DNA from 3 places in the Klebsiella planticola genome. Region 3 is predicted to be linked to each of the others. Evidence: predicted binding sites of a transcription regulator. Region 3 holds the regulator's gene; each other region holds the start of a gene.
The links. Region 3 encodes sigma-54, which starts transcription at its own class of promoters, with help from an activator protein. Its sites were predicted from a motif close to GTTGGCACANNTTTCGCTNT; they were not measured.
Positions count from the first base shown of each region.

Region 1: a site for sigma-54 is predicted at 3,545-3,564, ahead of hydN (electron transport protein HydN). Genes of this name have one in related genera too.
Region 2: a site for sigma-54 is predicted at 2,900-2,919, ahead of norV (anaerobic nitric oxide reductase flavorubredoxin). Genes of this name have one in related genera too.

Region 1 covers NZ_CP026047.1:582,101-587,009, reverse strand. Annotated here, with positions in the region: gene MC50_RS02760 (6-phospho-beta-glucosidase) at 1-701, opposite strand, end outside; gene ascF (PTS cellobiose/arbutin/salicin transporter subunit IIBC) at 731-2,173, opposite strand; gene MC50_RS02750 (LacI family DNA-binding transcriptional regulator) at 2,440-3,453, shown strand; gene hydN (electron transport protein HydN) at 3,601-4,128, shown strand; gene hypF (carbamoyltransferase HypF) at 4,138-4,909, shown strand, end outside.
Region 2 covers NZ_CP026047.1:573,483-578,391, forward strand. Annotated here, with positions in the region: gene srlR (glucitol operon DNA-binding transcriptional repressor SrlR) at 1-312, shown strand, start outside; gene gutQ (arabinose-5-phosphate isomerase GutQ) at 305-1,270, shown strand; gene norR (nitric oxide reductase transcriptional regulator NorR) at 1,233-2,777, opposite strand; gene norV (anaerobic nitric oxide reductase flavorubredoxin) at 2,965-4,413, shown strand; gene norW (NADH:flavorubredoxin reductase NorW) at 4,410-4,909, shown strand, end outside.
Region 3 covers NZ_CP026047.1:1,167,034-1,171,942, reverse strand. Annotated here, with positions in the region: gene rapZ (RNase adapter RapZ) at 1-702, opposite strand, end outside; gene ptsN (PTS IIA-like nitrogen regulatory protein PtsN) at 748-1,236, opposite strand; gene hpf (ribosome hibernation promoting factor) at 1,309-1,596, opposite strand; gene rpoN (RNA polymerase factor sigma-54) at 1,619-3,052, opposite strand; gene lptB (LPS export ABC transporter ATP-binding protein) at 3,100-3,825, opposite strand; gene lptA (lipopolysaccharide ABC transporter substrate-binding protein LptA) at 3,832-4,377, opposite strand; gene lptC (LPS export ABC transporter periplasmic protein LptC) at 4,346-4,909, opposite strand, start outside.

The sequences.
Region 1 (4,909 bases), 580 kb from region 3:
CCGACCTGGTTGAGCGGGTTAACCTCGTGGGCGATTTGGGTGGCCAGCGCGCTGGCCACCAGCTCGTGGTGAGCCGCCTGGTACTTCACCTGCTCCTGGTTCTCTCCCTCTTCAAACACCAACCCGGCGCCGGAGTAGGGACTATGGAGCATGATGTTGATTTCGTTGAAGGTGAGCCAGTATTTCACCAGCCCGTCGAAGGCTTCAAAGCAGGTGCGGGCGTAGCGGGTAAAGAACTCCACCATTTTACGATTGCGCCATGAACCGTATTCAATGACCAGATGCATCGGCACATCGAAGTGGCAAAGGGTTACCAGCGGCTCAATCCCGTACTTTTTGCACTCTTCAAACAGCGAGCGATAAAAGGCGATCCCTTCTTGATTCGGCTCCAGCTCATCGCCGTTGGGATACAGGCGGCTCCAGGCAATTGAGGTGCGAAAGACGCTAAAGCCCATCTCCGCCATCAGGGCGATATCTTCTTTGTAGCGATGATAAAAATCGATGGCCTCGTGGCTCGGGTAAAATTCATCGTCACGCAGCTGAAAACGCTTCTCCAGCCCGAGCTTAACCGGCATGCGGTTCGCGCCGTGGGGCAGCGTATCCACGGTGGTCAGCCCTTTGCCGCCCTCGAGATACCCCCCTTCAGACTGGTTTGCGGCCAGCGCGCCGCCCCATAAAAACCCGTGTGGAAAAGTCGACATGCGTTACCTCGCTTGCAAAAAAATAGTGTTCAGACGTGTGATGGTCGGGTCGTGGTCTGGCGCGCTCTGGCATCGGCTGCGGCCTCTTCTACCGGGATATCTTCAAAGCCGAGCAGCAGCGTCAGTACGAATGAGAGCACCACCGCCAGCGCCATCACGCCGAAGACCCAGACGATAGACATCGGGTTAGCCGGGTCAAAGAACTGGACGCTGGTGAACAGGCCCGGCGCCGCCATCGAGTGGCTGGCAAGCCCGGCAATACCGGCCACCGCACCGCAGATGAAGCCGCTGATCAGGCTGGCGATGAGCGGACGTTTGAGCCGCACCGCGACACCGTACAGCGCCGGTTCGGAGATACCGGCCAGAATGGCGGAGGCCGCGGCCGCCAGCGCAGTCTGGCGCAGCTCCGGATTTTTAGTTTTCCAGGCTACCGCCAGCGATGAGCCGCCCAGCGACAGGTTGGCGCCGATTTCTGACGGCATCACCATCCCTTCTTTACCGGTTTCCGCAATGGTCTGAATAATGGTCGGGGTGAAAACGCGGTGCATCCCGGTCATCACCAGCAGCGGCCACAGGGCGCCCATAATAGCCACCGACAGCCAGCCCAGATAGCTATGAATGGTGTACACCAGCGCGGAGATGGCGCTGCCGATCCAGATCCCGAGCGGCCCTATCAGCAGGATCGCCAGCGGAGCGGCGATCAGCACGATCAGCATCGGCTTGAGGAAGTTTTTCGTCACCGCCGGAGTAATGCGATCGACCCAGCGTTCGATATATGACAGGCACCAGGTCATCACCAGCGCCGGAATGACGGTATAGGTGTATTTCACCGCCGTCACCGGAATAAAGGCGAACTCGACGTGCTCACCCTGGGCCGCTTTTGCCATCAGCTCAATAAAGCTCGGATGGACCAGCACCCCGGCAATGGCAATCGCCAGCGACATATTGGTTTTGAATTTTACCGCCGCAGAGGCGGCGACCATCAGCGGCAGGAAGAAAAAGGCGCCGTCGCCGATAACGGTCAAAATGGTCAGCGTGGGCGAACCTTTAGGCAGGACGCCGCTCATCTCGAGGATCATCGCCAGCAGTTTGACCATCGATCCGCCGATGATGGCAGGGATCAGCGGTGACATGGTGCCGATCAGCGCATCGAGGATCCCGGCGCCGATACGTTTTAACGTCAGCGGCGGTTTTCCCTGAGGTTCCGCGGGGCGCATATTGTCCGGCAGCAGGTTGACCACTTCGCGAAACGCCTGCGATACCGTATTGCCGATGATCACCTGACACTGATTGTCGCTGCGCACCACGCCAAGCACGCCTTTCAGGCTTTTGAGCGCGGCGCTGTCCACCCGCGCATCATCTTTGACCACAAAACGCAGACGGGTCATACAGTGGGTGACTGCCGTGATGTTATCCGCCCCGCCTGTTGCCGTCAGAATTTGCTTTGCCAGGGCTGCGTAATTTTTAGACATCGGATTTTATCCTGTTTAATCAATAGGGTACTGGCTGGTTATCGCACCTGAGGATCGTGCGCTATCAGGGATATGTAGGAAACCGGTTCCACAAAATCATGATGAGTTTCATTTGTTCTAACAAGATCTAAAAAAATCATTTTTAATTTTTGTGATTTTGATCGCTATGTGAAATGAAAAAGAATCTGCGCTGCGCGCGAGTCAAAGCTGTAAAACGGCGAGGCGTGCAGTACACTGCGGGCATCTTTTGCAACAGGAAGAACAACATGGCAACGATGCTGGAGGTGGCGAAACGCGCGGGAGTATCGAAGGCGACCGTTTCCCGGGTACTGTCGGGCAACGGCTATGTCAGCCAGGAAACGAAAGATCGCGTATTTCAGGCCGTAGCGGAAAGCGGCTACCGGCCCAATCTGCTGGCGCGTAATCTGGCTACCAAAAAGAGCCAGACGCTGGGGCTGGTGGTAACCAACACCCTTTATCACGGGGTCTATTTTAGCGAGTTGTTGTTTCACGTTGCGCGGATGACGGAAGACAAGGGACGGCAGCTGATTCTGGCCGACGGCAAGCACAGCGCGGAAGAAGAGCGCGAGGCGATCCAGTACCTGCTCGACCTGCGCTGCGATGCCATTATCATCTATCCGCGTTTTCTCAGCGTTGATGAAATGGATGAAATCGTAGAAAACCAGCCGCAGCCGATTATGGTGCTCAACCGCCGACTGCGGCGCAACGCCAGCCACTGCGTCTGGTCCGATCAAAAAGCCTCGGCGTTTACGGCGGTCGAAAAACTGATTGCCCACGGCCATCGTGATATCGCGTTTATCACCGGCTCGCTGGATTCGCCTACCGGGATTGAACGCCTTTCCGGCTATAAAGATGCGCTGACGAAACACGGGATTTCGCTGCATAATGACCTGATCGTTGAGGGCAAATGGACCCCGGAAAGCGGCGCTGCTGGCGTAGAGACGCTGCGTCAGCGCGATGCCCGTTACAGTGCGCTGGTGGCGAGCAATGACGACATGGCAATTGGCGCGATGAAGCAGCTACATCAGCAGGGCGTGCGGATTCCGCAACAGGTCTCGGTCATCGGCTTCGATGATATCGTGCTGGCGCCGTATATGGTTCCGGCGCTCTCCAGCGTCAAGATACCGGTGACGGAGATGATCAAGGAGAGCATTAACCGACTGATCTTTATGCTCGACGGCGGTGATTTAAAATATCAGCAAACCTTCCCCGGCGAGCTGCTTGAACGTGACTCTATTGCCCCGGGACCGTTCGCCTGACGTCGTCATCTGTCATCGTCAGATGTGACGATGACAGAATCTGTTCCCCGCCTATATGTGATTCATTTCCTTTATTATCAGTGCGATAAAAGTTGGAACGTATTATGCATACTCCGCCGCGTAACCTTCTTACTGCTGGAGAAATGGATGAACCGTTTCATTATTGCCGACGCGAGCAAATGCATCGGCTGCCGCACCTGTGAAGTGGCCTGCGTGGTCTCTCATCAGGAAAATCAGGACTGCGCCGCGCTGACGCCAAAATCCTTCTTACCGCGTATCCATGTGATCAAAGGCGTCAACGTCTCGACGGCGACCGCCTGCCGCCAATGTGAAGACGCGCCGTGCGCCAACGTCTGTCCGAACGGCGCGATCGCCAGGGATAAAGGCTTTATTCACGTGATGCAGGAGCGCTGCATCGGCTGCAAAACCTGCGTGGTGGCCTGTCCGTACGGCGCGATGGAGGTGGTGGTGCGTCCGGTGATTCGTCATAGCGGTGCCGGGCTGAACGTGATGGCGGAAAAAGCGGAAGCCAATAAATGCGATCTTTGCCATCACCGGGAGGAGGGCCCCGCCTGTATAGAGGCCTGCCCGACGCATGCGCTGATTTGCGTGGACCGCAATAAGCTTGAGCAGATGAATATCGAAAAACGTCGTCGTACGGCGCTGGCCTGGTAAGGCGGCACGATGAACGGGGTGCAGATTCGCATTCGCGGTAAAGTACAGGGGGTGGGCTTCCGCCCCTTTGTCTGGCAGCTGGCGCAGCAGTCAGCTCGCTGCGGCGACGTATGTAACGACGGTGACGGCGTACTGGTGCGCCTGCTGGGCGATGAGGCGGCGTTTCTCGCCGCGCTGACCCGCCGCTGCCCGCCGCTGGCGCGTATCGACAGCGTGGAAACCCGGCCGTTTCACTGGCGTACGCCGCCGCAGGATTTCGCCATCCGCGAAAGCGGCGGCGGAAGTATGCGTACCCAGATTGTGCCCGATGCGGCCACCTGCCCGGCGTGCCTGGCGGAGATGAACAATCCGCAGGAGCGCCGCTATCGCTACCCGTTTATTAACTGTACTCACTGTGGGCCGCGTTTCACCATTATTCGCGCGATGCCCTATGACCGCCCCTTTACCTCGATGGCTCCTTTTCCACTCTGTCCGCGCTGCGAGGCCGAGTACCGCCACCCTGGCGACCGACGTTTTCATGCTCAGCCGGTAGCCTGCGCCGACTGCGGCCCGCGTCTGGAGTGGCGCGCGCAAGGCGAGTCGCTGGTCGGAGAAGCGGCATTGCAGGCGGCGATTCATCAGCTACAGGCCGGGCAGATTGTCGCCATCAAGGGCGTGGGCGGTTTTCATCTGGTGTGCGATGCCGGCAATCCGCGCGCGGTGGCGGCGTTACGCGCACGCAAACATCGTCCGGCAAAGCCGCTGGCGGTGATGCTGCCGGCGGCGGATAGCCTGGCGGAAG
Region 2 (4,909 bases), 590 kb from region 3:
CAGCTGGCGGAAAATGCCTTCGAGCAGTTCAGCTTCGACAAACTGTTTATGGGTACCGACGGCATCGACCTGAACGCCGGCGTGACGACCTTCAACGAGGTTTATACCGTCAGTAAAGCGATGTGCAATGCCGCCAGAGAAGTGATCCTGATGGCCGACTCATCAAAGTTTGGCCGTAAGAGCCCGAACATCGTCTGCGGCCTCGAGCGCGTGGATAAGCTGATTACCGATGCCGGTATTGACCCGACATTCCAGCGGGCGCTGGAAAAGAAAGGCATCGAAGTGATTATTACTGGAGAAGAACATGAGTAACTTTCTGTTAGAAGCCGGACGCCAGACCCTGATGCTGGAGCTACAGGAGGCCAGCCGCCTGCCTGAACGCCTGGGCGACGACTTCATCCGCGCGGCGGAAACCATCATCCACTGCGAAGGGAAACTGGTGGTCTCCGGTATCGGTAAATCAGGCCATATTGGCAAAAAACTGGCGGCCACTTTCGCCAGTACCGGCACCCCGGCCTTTTTCGTCCATCCGGCGGAGGCGCTGCACGGCGATCTCGGGATGCTTGATGGTCGTGACGTGATGCTATTTATCTCTTACTCCGGCAGCGCCAAAGAGCTGGATCTCATCGTTCCGCGTCTGGAAGAAAAAGGGATCCCGCTGCTGGCGATGACCGGAAAATCGCAATCCCCGCTGGCGCTGGCGGCAAAAGCGGTACTGGATATCGCCGTCGAACGCGAAGCCTGCCCGATGCATCTGGCCCCCACCTCCAGCACCGTCAACACCCTGATGCTCGGCGACGCGCTGGCAATGGCGGTCATGCAGGCCCGCGGTTTCAATGAAGAAGACTTCGCCCGTTCACACCCCGCCGGCGCCCTCGGCGCGCGGCTGCTGAACAAAGTTCACCATCTGATGCGCCGCGATGACGATGTCCCACGCGTCGACCTTGATACCCGCGTGATGGACGCGATGCTGGAGTTAAGTCGTACCGGGCTGGGTCTGGTCGCGGTCTGCGATGCGCAAAACCGCGTGCAGGGCGTCTTCACCGATGGCGACCTGCGCCGCTGGCTGGTCGGCGGCGGGACGCTCAACGATGCCGTTGCCCAGGCGATGACCCGCAACGGCGTCACCCTGCAGGCGGAAAGCCGCGCGGTCGAAGCCAAAGAGCGGCTGATGAAGCACAAAATCAGCGCCGCCCCGGTGGTCGACGAAAACGGCCTTCTGGTTGGAGCGATTAACCTGCAGAACTTCTATCAGGCCGGGATTCTTTAAGCCCCAGACGTTTCGCCAGCCGGTGCAGGTTGGCGACATCCAGCGCCAGCGCGCGGGCGGCAGCGGCCCAGTTGCGATGGTTATCCGCTAACGCGCGGGAAATCGCCTCGCGCTGGAATGCCTCAGTCGCCGCGCGCAGATTGATCGCCTGCATCGGCACCGCCGATGTCGCGGCGGGCAGTCCGGGCGCGTCGACGGCAAACTGAAAATGCGTCGGATCCAGCCGCACCTCATCGCCAGCCTGCGTCGCCCGCGCCAGCACTACCGCGCGATGAATCGCATGTTCCAGCTCGCGCACGTTGCCAGGCCACGGCCAACTGCGCAGACTTGCCCGCGTGGCGTCGCTCAGCACCACCTGCGCCAGCCCCATCCGCAAACGACACTGTTCGCAGAAATATCCAGCTAACAGCACCACGTCATCGTCACGATCGCGCAGCGCCGGCACCGAGAGCGGAAACACGCTCAGGCGATGATAGAGATCGGCGCGAAAACGGCCGGCAATCACCTCCTGGCGCAGATCGCGGTTGGTGGCCGCCAGTACCCGCACGTCAACCCTCAGGCTGCGATCGTCGCCCACGCGTTGGATATCGCCATACTGCAATACGCGCAGCAGCTTGGCCTGCAGCGCCAGCGACAGCTCGCCAATCTCATCAAGAAACAGGGTCCCGTTATCGGCCATTTCAAACTTGCCGCTGCGGTGGCTGATAGCCCCGGTAAACGCCCCTTTCACATGTCCGAACAGCTCGCTTTCGGCCACGCTCTCCGGCAGCGCCGCACAGTTCAGATAGATCAGCGGATTGGCCGCCCGCGGCGACCCCTGGTGGACCGCTTTCGCCACCAGCTCTTTGCCGGTGCCTGTTTCGCCGCTAATCAGCACGTTCAAATCCGACGCGGCGACGATATCAATCTCTTTTTTCAGCTGCTGTATCGGCGCCGACAGGCCGATAATCTCCTGGCGGTCGGGGGGCGTATAGCTCGCGCTCGCCTCCGGCAGCACGTTCTGATTTTCGAGGCGGGCAATGAGCAGCGCGTTATTCAGCGCTCCTGCCACCAGCGCGGCAATCAGCCGTAGCTCCTCATCGCTGAAGCTATCGAAACGGTCGGCGTCCATACCGTCGAGGGTCAATGCGCCTATCAGGGTTTGTCCGGCAAACAGCGGCAGCCCCACGCAGGCGTGGACCTTGAGGCTCTCCTGGCCGGGAATCAGCCCGTCATAAGGGTCGGGCAGATCGCTGTCCGCCGGGAAGCGGACGACATCCCCCGCGCGAGCAATCGCCTCCAGCCGCGGGTGCCCGGCCAGCGCAAAGCGTCGCCCCAGCACATCCTGCGCCAGTCCGTCGATAGCCAGCGGCACAAACTGATGAGCGTCGTAGCGCAGCAGCGCCGAGGCATCGCATCCCAGCACCTGCCGCAGGGTGGCTATCAGACGCGAGAATCGATCGGCGTGACCAATATCGCTTTGTAAATCAATGGCGATTTTCGCCAGTACCTCTACGGAAAAGCTCATTGCAGCCTCATTGTCGTTTTGACAGTGATTATTGTCATAACGACTATTTTAACCATTGTCATTTTGACAGCAATCAGTTTAAGCAAAAACACATAATATATTTAAAATCAATCAATTAAAAAGTTGGCACGTAACTTGATATAAGCAATTCATCTTATTTGAACACGCTGAATTAATTGAGGTTGCTATGTCTATTCTGGTTAAAAATAATATTCATTGGGTTGGCCAACGTGACTGGGAAGTGCGTGATTTTCACGGCACCGAATACAAAACGCTGCGCGGCAGCAGCTATAACAGCTATCTCATCCGTGAAGAGAAAAATGTGCTGATTGATACCGTCGATCATAAATTCAGCCGCGAGTTCGTGCAGAACCTGCGCAGCGAGATCGATCTTGCCGATATTGACTACATCGTGATTAACCACGCGGAAGAAGACCATGCCGGTGCGCTAACCGAGCTGATGAACAGTATCCCGGATACTCCGATTTACTGCACCGCCAACGCCATTGACTCCATAACCGGCCATCACCATCACCCGGAGTGGAACTTTAACGTGGTGAAAACCGGCGACAGCCTCGACATCGGCAATGGCAAGCAGCTGATCTTCGTCGAAACGCCAATGTTGCACTGGCCGGACAGCATGATGACCTACATGACCGGCGACGCGGTACTGTTCAGCAACGACGCCTTCGGCCAACACTACTGCGACGAGCACCTGTTTAATGACGAAGTCGATCAGACCGAGCTGTTCGAACAGTGCCAGCGCTACTACGCCAATATCCTGACGCCGTTCAGCCGCCTGGTGACGCCAAAAATTACCGAGATCCTCGGCTTCAACCTGCCGGTGGATATGATCGCCACCTCCCACGGCGTGGTCTGGCGCGACAACCCGACGCAAATCGTCGAGCTGTACCTGAAATGGGCGGCGGATTATCAGGAAGATCGCATCACTCTCTTCTACGACACCATGTCCAACAACACCCGCATGATGGCCGATGCCATCGCCCAGGGAATTACCGACGTGGACCCGCGCGTAGCGGTAAAAATCTTTAACGTCGCCCGCAGCGACAAAAACGAAATTCTGACCAACGTCTTCCGCTCAAAAGGGGTGTTAGTGGGCACCTCGACCATGAATAACGTGATGATGCCGAAAATCGCCGGCCTGGTGGAGGAGATGACCGGCCTGCGTTTTCGCAATAAGCGCGCCAGCGCCTTCGGCTCTCACGGCTGGAGCGGCGGTGCGGTCGATCGCCTGTCCACCCGTTTACAGGATGCCGGTTTTGAAATGTCGCTGAGCCTGAAGGCCAAATGGCGCCCGGACCTCGACGCGCTGGAGCTGTGCCGCGAACACGGCCGTGAAATTGCCCGCCAGTGGGCGCTCTCGCCGCTGCCGGTCGCCGCAGCACAGAGCGGGCCGGAACAGGAAAACTGCGCTTGTGCCGCCGCTGCGGCAGCCGATCTCGGCCCGTCGATGCAGTGCAGCGTCTGCCAGTGGGTTTACGATCCGGCGACAGGCGAGCCGAACCAGGATGTCCAGCCGGGGACGCCGTGGAGCGAGGTCCCGGATAACTTCCTGTGCCCGGAATGCTCTCTCGGTAAAGAGGTATTTGATGTCCTGGCAACGGAGGCGGTATGAGCGATGGTATCGTGATCATCGGCTCGGGCTTTGCGGCCCGTCAACTGGTGAAAAATATTCGTAAGCAGGATACGCACATTCCGCTGACGCTGATCGCCGCCGACAGCATGGATGAGTACAACAAACCGGATCTCAGCCACGTCATCAGCCGCGGTCAGAATGCCGAGGATCTGACCCTGCAAACCGCCGGGGAGTTTGCCGAACAGTATAACCTGCGCCTGTTCCCCCACGTCCGGGTGAGCAATATCGACGCCGAGGCCAAAGTGGTCAAAAGCCAGGATCGCGAGTGGCGCTACGACAAGCTGGTGCTGGCGACCGGCGCCGCGCCGTTTATTCCGCCGGTACCCGGGCATGAGCTGATGCTGACCCTCAACAGCCAACGCGAATACGGCGCCGCGCAGAGTCAGCTCCACGATGCGCAACGCGTGCTGATCGTCGGCGGCGGCCTGATTGGCTGCGAGCTGGCGATGGACTTCTGCCGCGCCGGAAAGGCGGT
Region 3 (4,909 bases):
TTCCAGCATCGGTAACCATAGCTCAAGATAGCTGCGGGTCTGGTAAATAAAATTGTGAACTTCCGTGTGCCGGTCAAGGAAGGCGGCCACCGGTTTATCCAGACCGGTCATTGGACGCAGTTTCGGATCCCAGTGCGGGTTTGGCAGGAAGCGTACGTCAAAGACGTAATCGGCATCAATCGGGATACCGTGCTTAAAGCCAAAGGATTCAAAGACCATGGTCAGCTCACGTTCGCGCTTGCCGAGCAGACGGGTACGGAGCATTTCCGCCAGCTCATGTACCGACATCTCTGAAGTATCGACGATCAGGTCGGCGCGGGAACGCAGCGGCTCCAGCAGGGCGCTCTCTTCGTCAATCGCGCTTTCCAGCGACAGATTTTTGCTTGATAGCGGATGCAGACGACGGGTGTCGCTGTAGCGGCGGATCAGCGTATTGCGGTCAGCATCAAGGAACAGCAGCTGAGGGGAAAATGCCTCAGGCAGATTTTTCATCGCCTGTTCAAAGATCTCTGGCGATTCCGGCATGTTACGCACGTCAATGCTGACGGCGGCAGAGATGTTTCTGTCGGCCAGCGATCTCGCCAGCTCAGGCAACAGCACTACCGGCAGGTTATCTACGCAGTAGAAGCCCATATCTTCCAGCGCCCGCAGAGCGACGGATTTCCCCGAGCCTGAGCGGCCACTGACGATCATCAGTACCATGTACCGTTTCTCCTCAGTACGATAAAGGGTAGGGGGCGACGGCCGTTATACGTCATCGTTGCTTCCTGCTTCGGTGATGATCTCATACAGCTCTTCATCGCTTTGCGCCGCGCGCAGGCGGCGGCAAATCGTTTTATCCGCCAGTCGTTTTGCGACCAGCGACAGCGTATGCAGATGGGTTTTGGTCTGGTCAGCCGGGACCAGAAGCGCAAACAGCAGATCGACCGGCTGGTTGTCGATGGCATCAAAGGCGATCGGAGTCTCCAGCTGGACAAACACGCCGACGGCGCGCAGCGTATCCTCTTCGAGTTTGCCGTGCGGAATGGCAATCCCGTTGCCAATCCCGGTACTGCCCATTTTCTCGCGGGTAAGGATCGCCTCAAACACCACCTGCGGTGGCAAACCTAACTGTTTTGCTGCCAGTTCACTGATGATTTCCAGCGCGCGCTTTTTGCTCTGGCAGTGAACCTGGCTACGGGTACATTCCTGGTTAAGGACGTTGCTCAGTTGTAGAGCCGAATCGTTGTTCATCATAATTTCACCTGAGCGCGCCCCTCGCCTGCCGCCGATGAAAGCCGGCAGCAGGCAAGGGCGGCGCCCGGACAATTAGTGTTGTTTTAGTTTATCTTTATGTTTTGTTAACTGTCTTGCCAGCTTATCGATGAGTCCATCGATAGCGGCATACATATCCTGCCCTTCCGCACTGGCATGGATTTCGCCACCGTTGACATGCAGATTGGCATCCGCAATTTGCGTCACCTTCTCTACTTTTAACACAATATAGACCTGATTGATCCTGTCGAAAAACTGCTCCAGCTTGCTGAACTTCGCATTAACGAATTCACGCAGTGCAGGGGTGATCTCGACGTTGTGTCCTGTAATGTTGAGCTGCATAGTGTCTTCCTTATCGGTTGTATCAAACCAGTTGTTTACGCTGGTTAGATGGCGGAATGGATAAAGACTCTCGGTACTTAGCGACGGTACGACGTGCCACCATGATACCCTGTTCGGACAGGATGGTGGTCAGCTTACTGTCACTCAACGGCTTCGCGGGATTCTCCGCGGCGATTAACTTCTTCACCAGCGCACGAATGGCCGTCGACGATGCCTCGCCGCCGCCTTCCGTATTCACGTGGCTGGAAAAGAAATATTTCAGCTCAAAAATACCGCGCGGACTGTGCAGATATTTTTGGGTGGTAACGCGTGAAATGGTGGATTCATGCATTTCGACGGCCTGAGCAATATCCGCCAGCACCATCGGTTTCATGAACTCTTCACCCTGATCGAAGAAGGCCTGCTGCTGTTCGACGATGCAGCGGCTGACGCGCAGCAGCGTATCATTGCGGCTTTCCAGACTCTTGATCAGCCAGCGAGCTTCCTGCAGGTTGCTGCGGATAAACTGGCTGTCTGCATCATTGCGCGCGCTGTTGCCCATGGCCGCGTAATGCTGATTAATCTTCAGGCGTGGGATGCTGTCGGAGTTAAGCTCCACTACCCAGCGACCACTGACCTTACGTACCAGTACGTCGGGAATGACGTATTCCGGTTCGCTGGTCTGGATCGACTGACCGGGGCGCGGATCGAGGGACTGGATGAGATTAACGGCTTCTTTCAGCACCTCTTCTTTCAGTCGGGTGACGCGCATCAGGGAGCGGAAATCATGGTTGGCGAGCAGATCGAGATGATCGCTGATGATCAGTCGGGCTTCTTCCAGCCACGGCGTCTCTTTGGCATATTGGGAAAGCTGAACCAGCAGACAGTCGCGCAGATCTTTTGCCGCGACGCCGACCGGGTCAAAGCGCTGAATACGCTTTAGCACCGCTTCAACTTCTTCGAGACCAATTTCGTCATCGTCGATACTCTCGACAATATCTTCCAGCCGAATGGTGAGATAGCCGGTGTCATCAACGGCATCGACAATCGACGTGGCGATGGCGCGGTCGGTGTCGGTAAACGGCGTCAGTTCAACCTGCCACATCAGGTAATCCTGCAGGCTTTGGGTCGTTTCGCCTTGATAGACAGGCAGTTCGTCGTCCTGGTAGTCAACGCCGTTTCCGGACGGAGTGCCAGCGGTGTAGATTTCATCCCAGCTGGCGTCGAGCGGCAGCTCTTCCGGCATATCTTTTTGTTCAAGAGCGTCGACGGTGTCCAGCGATTCGCGGTCCTCGACCTCTTTGGTTTCTACCTCTTCGTGAAGATCGGTTTGCTCAAGCAGCGGATTACTCTCCAGCGCCTGCTGGAGTTCTTGCTGGAGTTCTAACGTGGACAGCTGCAGCAAGCGAATAGCCTGTTGCAGTTGTGGCGTCATGGCAAGCTGTTGGCTTAGCCTTAATTGCAAACCTTGCTTCATATTCAGGGCTAATATCTCCGGCTAAAACGTCTGTAACCTCTACCCTATCAGAGTCTGAAGTCTTCCCCAAGATACACGCGCTTAACCTGCTCGTCTTCAAGGATTTGCTGCGGGGTGCCGTGGGCGATCAGATGACCCTGGCTGACGATATAGGCGCGTTCGCAGACGGCCAGCGTCTCCCTGACGTTATGGTCGGTGATCAGCACGCCAAGACCACTGTCGCGCAGATGCTCGATGATGCGTTTGATATCAATAACGGAAATGGGGTCAACCCCGGCAAAAGGCTCATCCAGCAGAATGAATTTCGGATTAGCGGCCAGCGCGCGGGCGATTTCAACGCGGCGGCGTTCACCGCCGGACAGCGCCTGACCGAGGCTGTCGCGCAGATGCTCGATGTGAAATTCTTCCATCAGCTCTTTCGCGCGGTCTTCACGCTGCTCGCTGCTGAGATCGTCACGAATCTGCAACACCGCCATTAAATTATCGTACACGCTCAGGCGGCGGAAAATGGAGGCTTCCTGCGGCAGATAGCCGATACCCCGACGCGCGCGGGCATGCAGCGGCAGCAGGCTGATATCTTCATCGTCGATGATAATGTTGCCAGCGTCGCGCGGTACAATGCCGACTACCATGTAGAAGGTCGTGGTTTTACCGGCGCCGTTCGGCCCGAGGAGGCCAACGATCTCGCCAGAGTTGACGGTCAGACTGACATCTTCCACCACGCGGCGGCCTTTATACGCCTTGGCGAGATTCTTTGCGGTTAATGTTGCCATAACGAATTAGTTACCCTTCTTTTGCTGGTTGGTGCTTTTGTCTTGCAGCTGCGAAGGAACCAGAACCGTCGTCACGCGTCCGCCTTTATTGCTGAACGCCTGCATTTTCTGCTCTTTCACCAGATAGGTGATTTTGTCGCCCTGAATGTTGCTGTCGAGCTGATCCAGGTGTGCGTTGCCGGTCAGCACCACAAAATCATTCTGCAATTCATAGTGCATTTTCTGCGCGCGGCCTTTCACCGGCTTGCCGTTGTCCTGCATCTGGTAGAAGGTTGCCGGATTACCGTAACCGTCGATCACTTCTTTACCTTTTTCACCGCCAGGACGGGTCACCACCACCTTATCGGCGTTGATTTTAATGGTCCCCTGGGTGACGACGACATTACCGGTGAAGGTAACGACATTACCCTGCATATCCAGTGACTGCTGATCGGATTCGATGTGAATCGGTTGATCGGTATCGCCGGTTTTTGCCAGTGCCGGCAGGCTGGCGGCCAGTAAGGCGCTGGCGAGCGCAACCTTAAGGCTGAGTTTGTTTGTTCTGAATTTCATAAGAGGTTCTAACCTTTTCAATCAGCTCGGCAGTTTTGCTGCGTAAATTTCCGCGCATTTTCAGGCCGCTGGAATTAAATGTCGTCCCGTACAACGTCACCATGTCATCAGAGGTAACATCTTGCGTCACCAGGTTTATCTGGGCGTTATCCGTCGTAATTTTGCGCAATTGAGAGTCCGCGCTCAGCGCGTCCACCTCGACGTTTCCGTAAAGATACAGCATGCGATCTTTAGTCAGTTTGGCTTTATCCGCTTTGATAGACCAGGTGGGTACCTTGTTGGTATCAAACGTGGTCATCACCGGTTTGGTGAACCACGATACTTCCTGGGCGGAAAAATACTCCACATGCTCAGCGATTAAGCGGTAGTTAAGCGCCCCTTCCGGGCTGTAAACAACGGTGTCGGTATGTTCACTGGTATAGGTCGGGTCATCAGGACCGATCTCTTGCTGAATGGTATCGTCCGTACCCGCCAGATTCAGGCCGATCAGAATAAGCGCGACCAGCGATAGTAAAATGATAACCCAACGTCT